3 regions of the Shewanella acanthi genome follow, and region 2 is predicted to be linked to each of the others. Evidence: predicted binding sites of a transcription regulator. Region 2 holds the regulator's gene; each other region holds the start of a gene.
What was found. Region 2 encodes sigma-54, which starts transcription at its own class of promoters, with help from an activator protein. Its sites were predicted from a motif close to GTTGGCACGNNNNTNGNNT; they were not measured.

Region 1 (4,216 bases), 2.0 Mb from region 2:
TGCACTTGAGTTAACGCTGCTCCCTGAAATTAATGATTTTTACGGGCAATTTTTTGCTGCACCCTTATTGTTTGATTCTGAGTGGGGCAGCGGCGAACTGCTACAGGTGTGGAATGAGGACGACTTTGATAGCCTGCAGCAAAATATCATTGGGCACTTAATGATGAAGCAAAAGCTCAAGCAGCCACCGACCTGGTTTATTGGACTTCTTGACGAAGGAGATAAGATGCTTACCGTCGATAATAGCGATGGCAGCGTGTGGATTGAAATCCCTGGGCAGTTACCCTCACAGCAATTAGCGCCAAGTTTAGCGGAGTTTATAGCATCGCTGTCACCCAGAATTGCACCACCCGTGAAGCACGAGGAGTTGCCCATGCCTGAGGTTGAGCATCCTGGGATTTTTGCCAGTCTTAAACGTATGTGGCATAACTTAATGGGTAAGCATTAAGCGCTGAAAATAAAGAAATTAGGCATCTTCAATAAGTCATCGTACTTAGCTTGAGTGTTAAAAAGCCCTAAAGAGTTCTACGTTTTAGGGCTTTTTAATCACTGTTTACTGATGATCCCAGGAAAGATTGGACACAATCCGGCAAGGTTCACAGCGAAAGTGGAACATATCGAGCAAAGGCTCGTCGAGTTTCCACTCGTGGCTGCCACAGCGTGGGCAAGGACGTGCGAGTTCGGATTGCAGATCCTGACCACCCACGCGGTACAGGTAATAGTAGGTCGGGATTTTAGTTAAGTATTCTATGCGACCACGCAAATCCCAACCTCTTCGAAATAAATCACTTTGCGGGCTGGATAGCTCCTCAAGGGCGGCAAATTCCGCTTTAGTTGCCGCCGCCATCTGCAGTTCATCGCAGGCCTGCCACTCCGTCTGCCAGCGGATCACCCGTTTATGATCGCCATTGAATGTCGGCGGAATGTGGTAAAGCGGAATAGGCAGTAAATTGTCGCCGCTACGCAAGGGGGAGCACATATGCACATAACTGGTATAGAGTAATTGCCAGCTTGGCGGTTCAGTGTTGCTGACCTCGGAATTGATGTCCTGACCAATGAATTTCTCACGTGGAGCGAGTAACTTCGCATCGGTCAATTCTGCAAGTGCTTTTTTCACCCAAGCACTGTGATGGCGGTGGGCGAGGCTGGTTTTTTCAGGTGTTAATAATCGCACTCTGAATTCGCCCTCGTTAAAGGCGACGGCAAACTCCCGCCCAAGTACTTGGCCATTGGCTCGGTAGGCTTCAAGCAACTGATTTATTGCCCGTTCCGCCGCGCTAATTGTTGTATCGGCAAAACATTCAAAACGCAGTTCAGTCACAAACATTAACGGTCATTTCCTTGGGATTCGAGTAGTTGTACGCGTTGTTTAAGTTCGAGCAATTCGTTGTGAAGTTGAGTGAGCTCATTATTTTTTTGAGTGATGAGCTGCTCAAAACGTGCCTGCTGATAAGCGAATTGCTCGGCCATTTTTTCAGCCAAGGTATCGAGGGTGATGCTTGATTCAGTTGATGACGCTTCTACTACAGGGGATTGCAGTTTCGATAAACGCTCTCGCTCAGCCTTTGGCATGGACTTATATTGTTGTAAACCTTGAATAATCATTGGCATAGGGATCTTGTTGCTGATACGGGGTTTTATCAGCGCAAGGCTTGGCACTTTACCGCTTTCTTCGAGGGCGCGCGCCGCCGCTAATACTTGGTCAATTGGACTCATATTAAGTGAAATTCCTTACATCATTTGGTGATTTTTACTAACGCGCCGAATCGATATTAGTTTTATTTATATAAAACAGAAGGTTAATCTTTGGCATTTATTTTGCTTTTAAAGAGCTTCAAAAATCATTATCCAGGAAGTTATAAGATGAACGCTACTTTTACTCGCAAATTTATCGCCGTTACCTTTTTGGGGCTAGCAAGCTTAGGTCTTAGTGGTTGTGTGGTCAATGTTGGCGATGGCGAGACCGATTGGGATCGTAAGGAGTCTTGGGAGAAAACCCAAGAGAAGAATCGAAATAACTTAGTCAAACTCAGCCTAGGCATGAGTAAAGATCAGGTGATGACCCTGATGGGAACCGCCGATTTTAGCGAAGCCTATATTCAAAAAGGACAGGCGATGGCTGAAGCGGATAAGGAAGTGCTAGTGCTGTTTTATCGCACCCAGCATAGCCGTAGCGATAATAAGACCACTAAAGATGAGTGCACACCGATTGTGTTAAGTAATAATGCACTAGTGGGCTGGGGCGAAACGGCGTACAGCAAAATATAAGGGCAAAGCCTGCTTACTGAGCTGTTAATTGATTTTTGACTTATTTCATGTGCAGTAGTAAGCCACTATCTGCGGTAAGTTGCTATCGAACTTTAGCCTAAAGCCCTTTGCATTTGTCTTAGGGCTTTCTTAATTGGGTATCTAATTGCTCAATTAATTCCGTCCATTCGGCATCAGCTTCTAGGGCTTCAATAATGAAATTGCGCTGGGCTTCGTTCCAAAAGGTCGCGTCACTCAAATGAGTTTTGGCGCTGAGTTTATGACCGGCAATAAATGTCGACATGGCTTGGGGCTGGTTATCTAATCCTAACTGCTCAAAGAGGTGGCTTAGGTCTACGGGGGTGGTATCCATTTGTGACTCCTTAATTGCTCTCCTCAAACTAGGTTATGCCAGTCTGTCAAAAATGCAATTAATGATTAACATTTGCACTTTTGGCTTTCCTTGTTACATTGATAAAGACTCATAAGAGTGTGATCTAAAACAAGGAATTCTAATAATGGACAATAATGCCTTGGATGAGTACCGCGCCGTATATCTCACCGCCGAAGATTTACGTATTGCTGCTTCAATTCTGTATAACGCTTACCACGACGACCCTTTTTTTGTTAATGCTTTTAGTGCATCCGATAAAGCTGCCTACGAGCAAAAATTGCGTGCAGCCATCCGCGAGGAATTAAACACCCTGTGGCAGGAAAAGCAGGCGCTGATAGGCTTATTCGAGCAGGAGCGATTAGTGGGATTGGCTTGCGTTATTACTCAAGAAATCCCTCTAGGTGAAGCTCGCTTTTGGCACTGGCGTTTAAAGATGTTGTTGGGGACTGGTTGGCAATCGACGCAAGCACTGATCCACAAGGAATCAAAAATTGTCGAATTATTGCCGAGTAACCACTGCGCTATTTTGCAATTTATCGCCCTTGCACCGACAGAGCAGCATAAAGGTTTAGGCCATCAATTGGTGCAGGCGGTTGTGAGTTGGTGTGATGAGCAGCCTGATCTCGATGGCGTCGGTGTATTTAGTGCAAAAGAATCGCATACTCATTTATTCACTCAGCATGATTTTGTTTCTCTTGGGGAACTTGAAATCGGGAGTGTCGCGGGACAATTACTTTTTTATGCAGGCCAACAGGATGAATGAGAGATATAAAACCTTTGCTGAGTTTTACCCCTTTTACCTTTCTCAGCATCAAAATAAGACCTGTCGTTGGTTGCATGTGCTTGGTAGCGGCTTAGTTTTATTCATTTTGATTGCAGCAATCGTGACGCAGGCAAGTTGGTTGTATTGGTTAATGCCCATTGCGGGTTATGGATTTGCATGGATTGGCCATTTTGTTTTCGAGCACAATCGACCTGCGACTTTTAAGTACCCTATTTACAGCCTGATGGGGGATTGGGTGATGTTTGTACAGATACTGACCGGTAAATTAACCTCTCATAAAAGTAACTCCCTGAAGCACAAGGATTGATTATCCGTTATCGGCTTACAGGTGTGTGAGATATTGCTTACAAAGCCTGTAAGACAAATGGATTATGTATTGATTGTTTCATAAACATATCTTTTATTAATCTTTTGTAAAACAGTGTATTATGTAATCTGTTGGCGCCAAAAGTTGAGCCACGGCTCACAGAATGTTTATCCAAAAAAAACAAAAGCCGTGGTTTTGTCGTAGAATTATTTCATCGCCAATATCAATGGATTGCAAGGATAGCAAAGTGGGCGAAAGGGAAGCAGGAGGCTACTCATTTAGGTTATTTGGATTTAGGTTCTTTGGATTGAATCTTTGACAGTAGGAAAACTGTCAACTGCCTAGGATAGGCTAAGGAAAAGCAGGGCTGCTTATTCAAGGAAGATATCGGACATCAACTGTTAGGATAATGGGGCTCAGGGAAGATGTTGGACAGGCTGAGGGATTGGCTGCTGCTCGTAAAGGATGTCGAGTAACAGGATAG
Region 2 (4,216 bases):
CGACACTGATGGCGACGAGATCGTTACTGCCCTTGAGCTGCCCAAGTAAACTGCCGATTAAGGGTAATGGAAGATTATCGACGCAGTAATAGCCGAGATCTTCGAGCACCCTTAGTGCGACAGATTTTCCTGAGCCAGAGCGCCCAGACACTATAACCAGTTTCATCCAGTGATTACCTGATAGAGTTCCGTTTCATCATGGGTTTTGCGTAATTGCTTCAAAACCTGTTTGTCGCTCAGGCGCTCGGCCATCGATGACAGGGTACTTAAGTGCTGCTGACACTGTTCAGCAGGCACAAGCAGTGCAAATAAAATATCAACCGGTTGCTTGTCGATAGCGTCAAAAGCTATCGGTTCCTCACATTTAACGAGTATTGCTATGGGTTGTGCTATATCGGTTAATCTGCCATGTGGAATGGCGATACCGTTACCTATACCTGTGCTCCCCATCTTTTCGCGTGCCACTAGGCTTTCGAATATCTCTTGAGATGAGAGGGTTGGGTACTGGGCAGCGGCTAAGTCGCTGATGAGTTCCAGTACCTTTTTCTTACTGCCCGGAGTGGCGCAGGTTGTGCATTCCGGCCGCAGTATGGTACGAAGTTCCATTGTTAGTGTTTTGTTAACTTCTCTTTGTGTTTAATAACCTGACGATCAAGCTTGTCTATCAGGACGTCTATGGCAGCATACATGTCCGCATGCTCTGAAGTCGCGAAGACTTCACCACCGGTGAGATTGATCCTTGCTTCGGCGATTTGTTGCATTTTCTCAACATTGAGTACAACGTGCACATTATTGATCTGTTCGAAATGACGTTCAAGTTTTGAAAACTTTTCCTCTACATATGCCCGTAAAGATTCTGTTATCTCGACATGGTGTCCACTCAGGTTAATTTGCATAGAAACGTCCTCCGATATCCACTGTAGGTTATAAACTTTTACGCTGGTTGGATGGGGGGATCAGCATCGCTTCTCGATACTTCGCAATCGTTCTTCGGGCGACGTTAATTCCCTGTTCGGCCAGAAGTTGTGCCATCTTGCTATCGCTCAGAGGCTTCTTCTGATTTTCCGCCGCAACCAGTTTCTTAATAAAAGCTCTGATTGCTGTGGATGAACACTCACCGCCATCGTCGGTGCCGACGTGGCTTGAGAAGAAATATTTTAGTTCAAAAAGTCCCTTTGGGGTATGCATATACTTTTGGGTAGTCACCCGTGAAATGGTCGACTCGTGCATTTCAACGGCTTCGGCAATATCGTTCAGAACCATAGGCTTCATGGCTTCTTCACCGTATTCGAAGAAACCTTGCTGATACTGCACAATGCAATTTGCCACCTTAAGAAGAGTGTCGTTACGACTCTCTAGACTCTTAATAAACCACTTGGCTTCCTGCAGATGACCACGGATAAACTGACTATCAGATTGATTTTTACTGCTGCGAGCCATTGCTGCATACTGTTGATTAACATTGATTTTTGGCATGCAATCCGGATTGAGCTCGACGACCCAACGACCATTTTTCTTCGACACTGAGACATCGGGTACAACGTATTCTTCATCTATTGGGGTGATTAATAAACCAGGACGAGGGTTAAGGGTTTGGATAAGGGCAATGCTATCGCGCAGATCATCTTCCTTAAGCTTGGTCTTTCGCATCAACAATCTAAAATCGCGGGCAGCGATCAGATCCAAGTGTTCCTTGATCAGCATGCGAGCGTTATCTAGTTGAGGTGTATCAGGCGAAAAGTGAGATAATTGGATCAGCAGACACTCGCTTAAATCCCTTGCCGCGACACCGAGAGGATCGAAATGTTGGATACGCTTCAATACCGCTTCGACTTCATCGAGTTCGATATCCGGATTACCCATGGCCTCGAGAATCTCTTCGGTGCTCTGGGTCAGATAGCCCTGATCGTCGATAGCATCGATGATTGCGGTGGCAATTGCCATATCGGTGTCGGAGAAGGGGGTGAGATTTTTTTGCCACTCTAAGTGTTCGTAAAGCCCTTCGCTGGTTTCGCCTTGAAAGGGCATATCGTCTTCTCGGCTGCCACCAGGGCCGGCATTGGATGAGGCGGTGTAGACTTCATCCCAAGTCGTATCTATGGGAAGTTCGTCGGGCATGGAATCCTTAGTTAAGGATTCGGCGATATCGACGGCAGAATTATCCTGCTCGGGTGGAAGGGCGCTGGCTTCGCTGAAATCAGTATCGGCGATGGCCTGATTGCGGTCACTCGATGCGTCAAATTGCTCCTCTTCCAGCTCGAGAAGAGGATTTGAGTCTAAGGCTTGCTGGATCTCTTGCTGCAATTCCAATGACGACAATTGTAACAGGCGAATTGCCTGTTGTAGTTGTGGCGTCATTGTTAACTGTTGACCCAGTTTGAGCTGGAGTGACGCTTTCATGCTACCGCTGATCCCTACGTTATAATTTTGAATTTAGGTTACTTGTTATCTTTTTGATTGAGTCAAGAGACCTAAAATTCAAGGAGTTTGGCTCTGTTTTAGTAACTATAGCCTGAATTGTTCACCTAAGTACACAGCCCTAACTTGCTGATTGTTTAAGATCTCTGCGGGTGTCCCCTCTGCGATCAGGTTTCCGTGACTCACGATATAGGCATGCTCACACACGTCTAAGGTTTCGCGCACGTTGTGGTCGGTGATCAGCACTCCAAGCCCACGACTTTTGAGCTGTTCAATGATCTTCTTGATGTCGATAACCGAAATTGGGTCAACCCCGGCAAAGGGTTCATCGAGCAGAATAAACTTAGGATTTGCGGCAAGGGCGCGGGCAATTTCTACCCGGCGGCGTTCACCACCCGACAGTGACATGCCTTGGCTGTCACGAATATGGGTAATGTGGAATTCTTCCAAAAGATGTTCTAGCTCTTCAATCCGTTGCTCGTTATTGAGTTCTTTGCGGGTTTGCAGCACCGCCATGATGTTGTCGTGCACGGTGAGCTTACGGAAAATACTGGCTTCCTGTGGCAGATAACCAATCCCTTTACGGGCCCGTAAATGCATAGGATCGGCGGTTAAGTCATCGTTATCGATAAAGATACTGCCCTTATCGCTTTTGACCAGACCGACAACCATGTAGAAAGTGGTGGTTTTGCCAGCGCCATTTGGGCCGAGGAGCCCGACTACTTGCCCAGTTTTTACCGTGAGGCTGACATCTTTAACGACCTGACGACTCTTATAGCTTTTGGCCAGATTTTGGGCTTTTAAGGTAATTTGGGTCATTGTCAGTCCTGTTTAACAGGTTTGTCAGCGGGAGGATTTTTAAGATCTTCCTGATAATTTTCGGGCTGAATAATCGTTATTACCCGATCGTCACCATTGCCGGTACTCTCTGCAATCAGTTTTTGCTGGGTGATGTTGTAACGAATCAGGTTACCTGTCACTTGGCTACCAGCTTGATCGAGGGTTGCTTGACCTTTTAGTGTTAGAGTGCGTGAAGCCATTTCGTAGCGAATTTCTTTTGCACTGGCAGATGCAGGGCGGCCATCATCGAGGATTTGGCTATAGGTTGCAGGGTTACCCGTGGCGACTAAAATTTTGCTGTTGTCGCCCTCTGCTGAGAAAGCACGCAGCTCATTGGCTTGGATCTTGATCGAGCCCTGGGTCACTTCAACAGGACCGTAGAAGATGATTTGGTTATTTTTGATATCTGCAGTTTGGCTGACAGCCTTAATCTTGACCTCTTGCTGCAAATCACCAACTTTGGCAAAGGCGCCCATGCTGGTCATTAGCATTAGGCTGGCAAGTAATATGTTATTTTGCTTCATAGGTTCCAACTACCTGACTGGTCAATTGCACTTCCTGCGCGTTTAGATCCGCGTAAAGGCCTTGCCCCTGAATATTAAAATCTTTGCCTTTGACGTAGATGATACGGTCAGAGGTCATAATCATAGTGTTAAGATCGAGCTCTAAAAAACTGGTCGACAACGTTTGTATTGGCTCACCGGGGCTGATGGCCTCGATAATAACATTATTTTCTAATGCAACCTTACCCGTATCCTTTAACAAGCGGCCATTATCGGCTTGAATTTGCCATTGTGCTTGACCCTTATCGGGGTACACAAGGTATACAGGGCGAACAAAGTCCGTTTGGTTTTTCTGCTCGAAGTGCTCCATGTGCTGGGCGCTGACTCGGCTATTCACCTGACCCTGCTCATTAAATTCGATGCTACGCAAATCGTCGATAATGTAATCGGGTCTA
Region 3 (4,216 bases), 520 kb from region 2:
CCAAGGGATAAAGATAAAACGGCACCTGCCGTTGAGCGGCCAATGCCCGGCAGTGAGAGTACTTGCTCAAAATCCGTTGGAAACTCACCTTGATACTGATCGCGAATGGTTTTGGCTGCTTTATGTAGATTACGGGCTCTGGCGTAATAACCAAGGCCCGTCCAATAGTGTAGCACTTCGTCCTCTGGCGCATTTGCGAGGGTGAGCACATCAGGGAAGCGTTGCATAAAGTTAAGATAATAGGGAATAACGGTCGCGACTTGAGTCTGCTGCAGCATGATTTCAGAAACCCATACTCGATATGGGGTTTTGTCCTGCTGCCAAGGGAGGGTTTTACGACCGTGGTTGTCGTACCAAGTATTGATACGTGAAGCAAAGGAGGCTGTAGATTTCATCGGCGCAGTGTAGCGATAGATTGCTTGGCAAACAAGATACACCTCCTTGAAAATCCTAGGCCGATTCGCTCAATGGCAGATTCTTGTTATACTTCGCCTCCATTAGTGCTTGCACTGTAGGTTGAACTTTGGATAATGCCCTTCTTTTTAATGGTGTTGTCCACGAGACGAGGCAAAAATGAGCGAAGTCACTACCGCTGAATTTAATGAAGAAGGCAAGTATCTGCGTAAGATCAGAAGCTTTGTCCTAAGAGAAGGTCGTTTGACTAAGGGTCAAGCGCATGCCATTGAAACTCAGTGGCCTACTATGGGTTTAGATTACAGCCCAACACCATTGAACTTAACTGAAGTTTTTGGCCGTGAAGCCGATACCGTTCTCGAAATCGGTTTTGGTATGGGCGCATCCTTAGTGCAAATGGCGCAGGAAGCACCAGAGCTTAACTTCATCGGGATTGAAGTCCATAAGCCTGGTGTAGGTTCTTGCTTAAGTGATGCCGCCGCTGCCGGTGTGACCAATCTGCGTGTTTATCACCACGATGCTATGGAAGTGTTAGAGCATGCGATTGCCGACGGCAGTCTGACCCGCGTGCAATTGTTCTTCCCCGATCCATGGCATAAAAAGCGTCATCACAAACGCCGTATCGTACAGGCTGAATTTGCTGAGCTTATCCGCCGTAAACTGAAGATTTGCGGCGTATTCCATATGGCAACCGACTGGGAAAACTACAGCGAACATATGCTAGAAGTAATGAATGCGGCAAATGGTTACAAAAACCAATCGGCCGATGGTACTGTAGTGCCACGTCCAGATCACCGTCCATTAACGAAATTTGAAGCCCGCGGCCATCGTTTAGGCCATGGCGTGTGGGATCTGATGTTTGAGCGTATCGCTTAAGTCATCGGCTCAATCTATTTATTTGTTCACATAACGGGGAAAATCACTATGGCAAAGAATCGTAGCCGTCGTTTACGTAAGAAAATGCGCGTCGATGAATTCCAAGAGTTAGGTTTTGATATCACTTGGACCTTCGATGCATCTATCTCTGAAGCAGATATTGATGCGACGGTCGATAAGTTTATCGATGAAGTGATTGAAGCCCGTAAGTTAGGCTTCCATGGTGGTGGTCATATCGAATGGGAAGGCATTATTGCTACTCAAACCATCGGTAAGTGCACCGAAGACGATATCGCCGCAGTTAAAGCCTTCTGGGCTGACCAAAAAGTGGCGCAGCTCGAAGTAAGCGACCTGTACGATATCTGGTGGAGTTAATCCGTTAGAAATTAATTCAGATACTGATTTTAGTATCTATTTAGGTTTTAAGCCGAAAGGGTTGAGTCTGAATGCAGTGCATTTGGCTCGACCCTTTAGTTTTATGTCTATTTAGTGATAGCCACATTTTCCTGATCTTTCGAGTCCGCACTGTTTGAGCTAAATCTGCTCTCTTAGTGCTTTTTTGCAAAAGCCAATCATCTCAGGCTTAACTCCCAATCTTAGCGCAAACAACATTATTTTCAGATGCCACTTTTAACGCCGTCGGCATGCTCTCAATTAAGCATCTAAGCGCTGCGCGATAACAGTGATTTTATCGTTGTATGTTATCGGCGCGGTTTTTTATTGTTATCGAAATCACTAATAGTTAGTGATTTTAACCAATTTAATGCTGAAGGGAATTTGTCTATATACTTAAGTATCAGTGTGTTATAAATCTGGCATGGCTTTCGCTATACCTGAATATGATTTTAATAACATAAATTTTTCAGGTTAAAGGATGATCGAACGATGAAAATCACTTCCCTAATTACAACCGCAGCATTATCTGGCGCGATGTTAACTGTTTTAGCACTACAAACTGCCCAAGCGCAGACCGAGCCCAAGATCGATGAAAAGTGCCAAGTCATGCTCAATTATGATGTGCGAGTTGAACCTAAAAAATTGGTTATGAGTGAGAAGGGTAAGGAGATGTATCGCATGGAAATCGATAAGCTCTTTATTCAGGGTAAACAAGTCAGCCTTAACGATAAGCAAAAAACCTTAGTTAACCAATACTCTGATGCAGTATCAACTCAGGTTCCTGAAGTTATAGGGTTAGTGAATGAGGCGGTATCTTTAGCGTCCCAAGCCGTAAGCATGGCGTTAACCCCCTTACTTGGGGATGCCGCAGGATCAAAGCTTGATGAAATGATGGCAGGGGTACAGAAACGCGTCGATGAAACTGCGTCTAAACAGGGAGACAGCTATTATTTAGGTGCAACCGAAGCCTCATTGCAAAACACCTTCGATGAAGAATTTGAACAGGAAATGGAAAATTTAGTACAAAGCGCGATTGGTGCGTTAATGATAAATATAGGCAGCCAAATGTTGTCGGGTGATGGCGAGAGCTTCGAAGCGAAAATGGAAGCCTTTTCTCAGAAGATGGACGGTATCGGTGAAGACATTAAGCAAAAAATGGAAGTTCAATCTAAGGGGATTGAAGCTAAAGCAAATGCTCTTTGCGACAATTTTGAGAAACTGATGGTACTTGAAAATCAACTTCGTCAAGAAGTACCTGAGCTTTCAAACTTTGCTTTAACGAAAAATAATTAATTCTATAAGTGGCTTAGCTTAATTAAACTAACTCAGCTGAAATAAACGCCCCCATTGATTAAGGATCAATGGGGGCGTAGTTTTTCTACGACTTGATTGATCATAATTCCTCCTTTGGAGTAATGATTGCGGTGATTTTGTATGGAATGTTACATTCTTAAGAAGAATGTTTGATATAATCACGAGATATAATGAAAAGCTGACAACATAGTCAGATAAATCACCCTACTTTAAGTGCACTTTACGGTTGAAATACCTGCCACTGTTTCTGGTTTGGAGGCTATTTCTGGGTACAGATCCAATCAATTTGTAGTTCAGCAAAACCGAAAGTTAATTTCACTGTCGTAAACTGTTTAAGGCGACTTTTCATGTTAGAACTGTTAGAACCTATTGCAATTTTTACTCATGTGGCCAGAGCCGGTAGTTTTAGTGCCGCCGCAAGAAGGCTTGGGATTTCTAAATCTAAAGTGAGCACGCAGGTAGCCGATCTCGAACATAGACTCGGGGTGCAGCTGATCCAGCGTACTACTCGAAGTTTAAGTCTGACAGAAGCGGGCCATTTACTTTATCTGCAAGGCGAGGAATTACTGCGTGATGCAGAACAAGCCATTGCAAGCGTTCATAATTTAAATGATGCTACTCGAGGTGTTTTGAAGGTGGGTATTTCCCAGTCCTTTGGTGCAATGCATATTATTCCTGCACTACCAGCTTTTATGGCAAAACATCCAGAGCTTGAGCTGCAAGTTAGTTTACTTGACCATAAAGTTGATGTTGTGAGTGAGGGTCTAGATTTGCTGCTCACGATGTCGGAGCAATTGCCCCTTGGTATGGTTGCAAGACCACTAATGAAAAGCCAATTTTTGCTGCTTGCTTCACCTGATTACATTGCAAAACATGGTGAACCGACGCGTCCTGAGCAATTAGTGGATCATAATTGTTTAGTCTATCAAGGTGAGTGGCACGAACACAGCATGTGGCAATTCAGAAAGGGTGATGACTACTGCGAAATCGGGGTAACGGGCAATTTCCGAGTCGATAATGCGCCAGCACTTAAAACCGCAGCTATTAGTGGGTTAGGGGTGGTTTATCTCGCTAGTTATTTAATGGAAGATGAAATTGCTAAGGGGACGTTAGTCCCCTTACTGCCGGATTGGCAGTTGACCCATCACTTGCCATTGCAGGCGGTTTATCCGCGCCGCAAACACTTAGCTCCTAAGGTGAGTGCCTTTATTGAATT

Region 1: the regulator sigma-54 is predicted to act here: its motif matches at 1,806-1,824, upstream of K0H61_RS11930 (DUF3192 domain-containing protein).
Region 3: the regulator sigma-54 is predicted to act here: its motif matches at 2,102-2,120, upstream of K0H61_RS05050 (YggN family protein).

What each region holds. Positions count from the first base shown of each region.
Region 1 covers NZ_CP080413.1:2,728,626-2,732,841, reverse strand. The annotation lists gene syd (SecY-interacting protein) at 1-448, shown strand, start outside; gene K0H61_RS11940 (Zn-ribbon-containing protein) at 554-1,327, opposite strand; gene K0H61_RS11935 (hypothetical protein) at 1,327-1,716, opposite strand; gene K0H61_RS11930 (DUF3192 domain-containing protein) at 1,864-2,268, shown strand; gene K0H61_RS11925 (DUF2789 domain-containing protein) at 2,387-2,620, opposite strand; gene K0H61_RS11920 (GNAT family N-acetyltransferase) at 2,766-3,404, shown strand; gene K0H61_RS11915 (Mpo1-like protein) at 3,397-3,732, shown strand.
Region 2 covers NZ_CP080413.1:605,126-609,341, forward strand. The annotation lists gene rapZ (RNase adapter RapZ) at 1-166, opposite strand, end outside; gene ptsN (PTS IIA-like nitrogen regulatory protein PtsN) at 163-606, opposite strand; gene hpf (ribosome hibernation promoting factor) at 609-896, opposite strand; gene K0H61_RS02590 (RNA polymerase factor sigma-54) at 925-2,400, opposite strand; gene lptB (LPS export ABC transporter ATP-binding protein) at 2,506-3,237, opposite strand; gene lptA (lipopolysaccharide transport periplasmic protein LptA) at 3,240-3,782, opposite strand; gene lptC (LPS export ABC transporter periplasmic protein LptC) at 3,769-4,216, opposite strand, start outside.
Region 3 covers NZ_CP080413.1:1,124,454-1,128,669, forward strand. The annotation lists gene mutY (A/G-specific adenine glycosylase) at 1-395, opposite strand, end outside; gene trmB (tRNA (guanosine(46)-N7)-methyltransferase TrmB) at 574-1,290, shown strand; gene K0H61_RS05045 (YggL family protein) at 1,339-1,665, shown strand; gene K0H61_RS05050 (YggN family protein) at 2,176-2,979, shown strand; gene K0H61_RS05055 (LysR family transcriptional regulator) at 3,348-4,216, shown strand, end outside.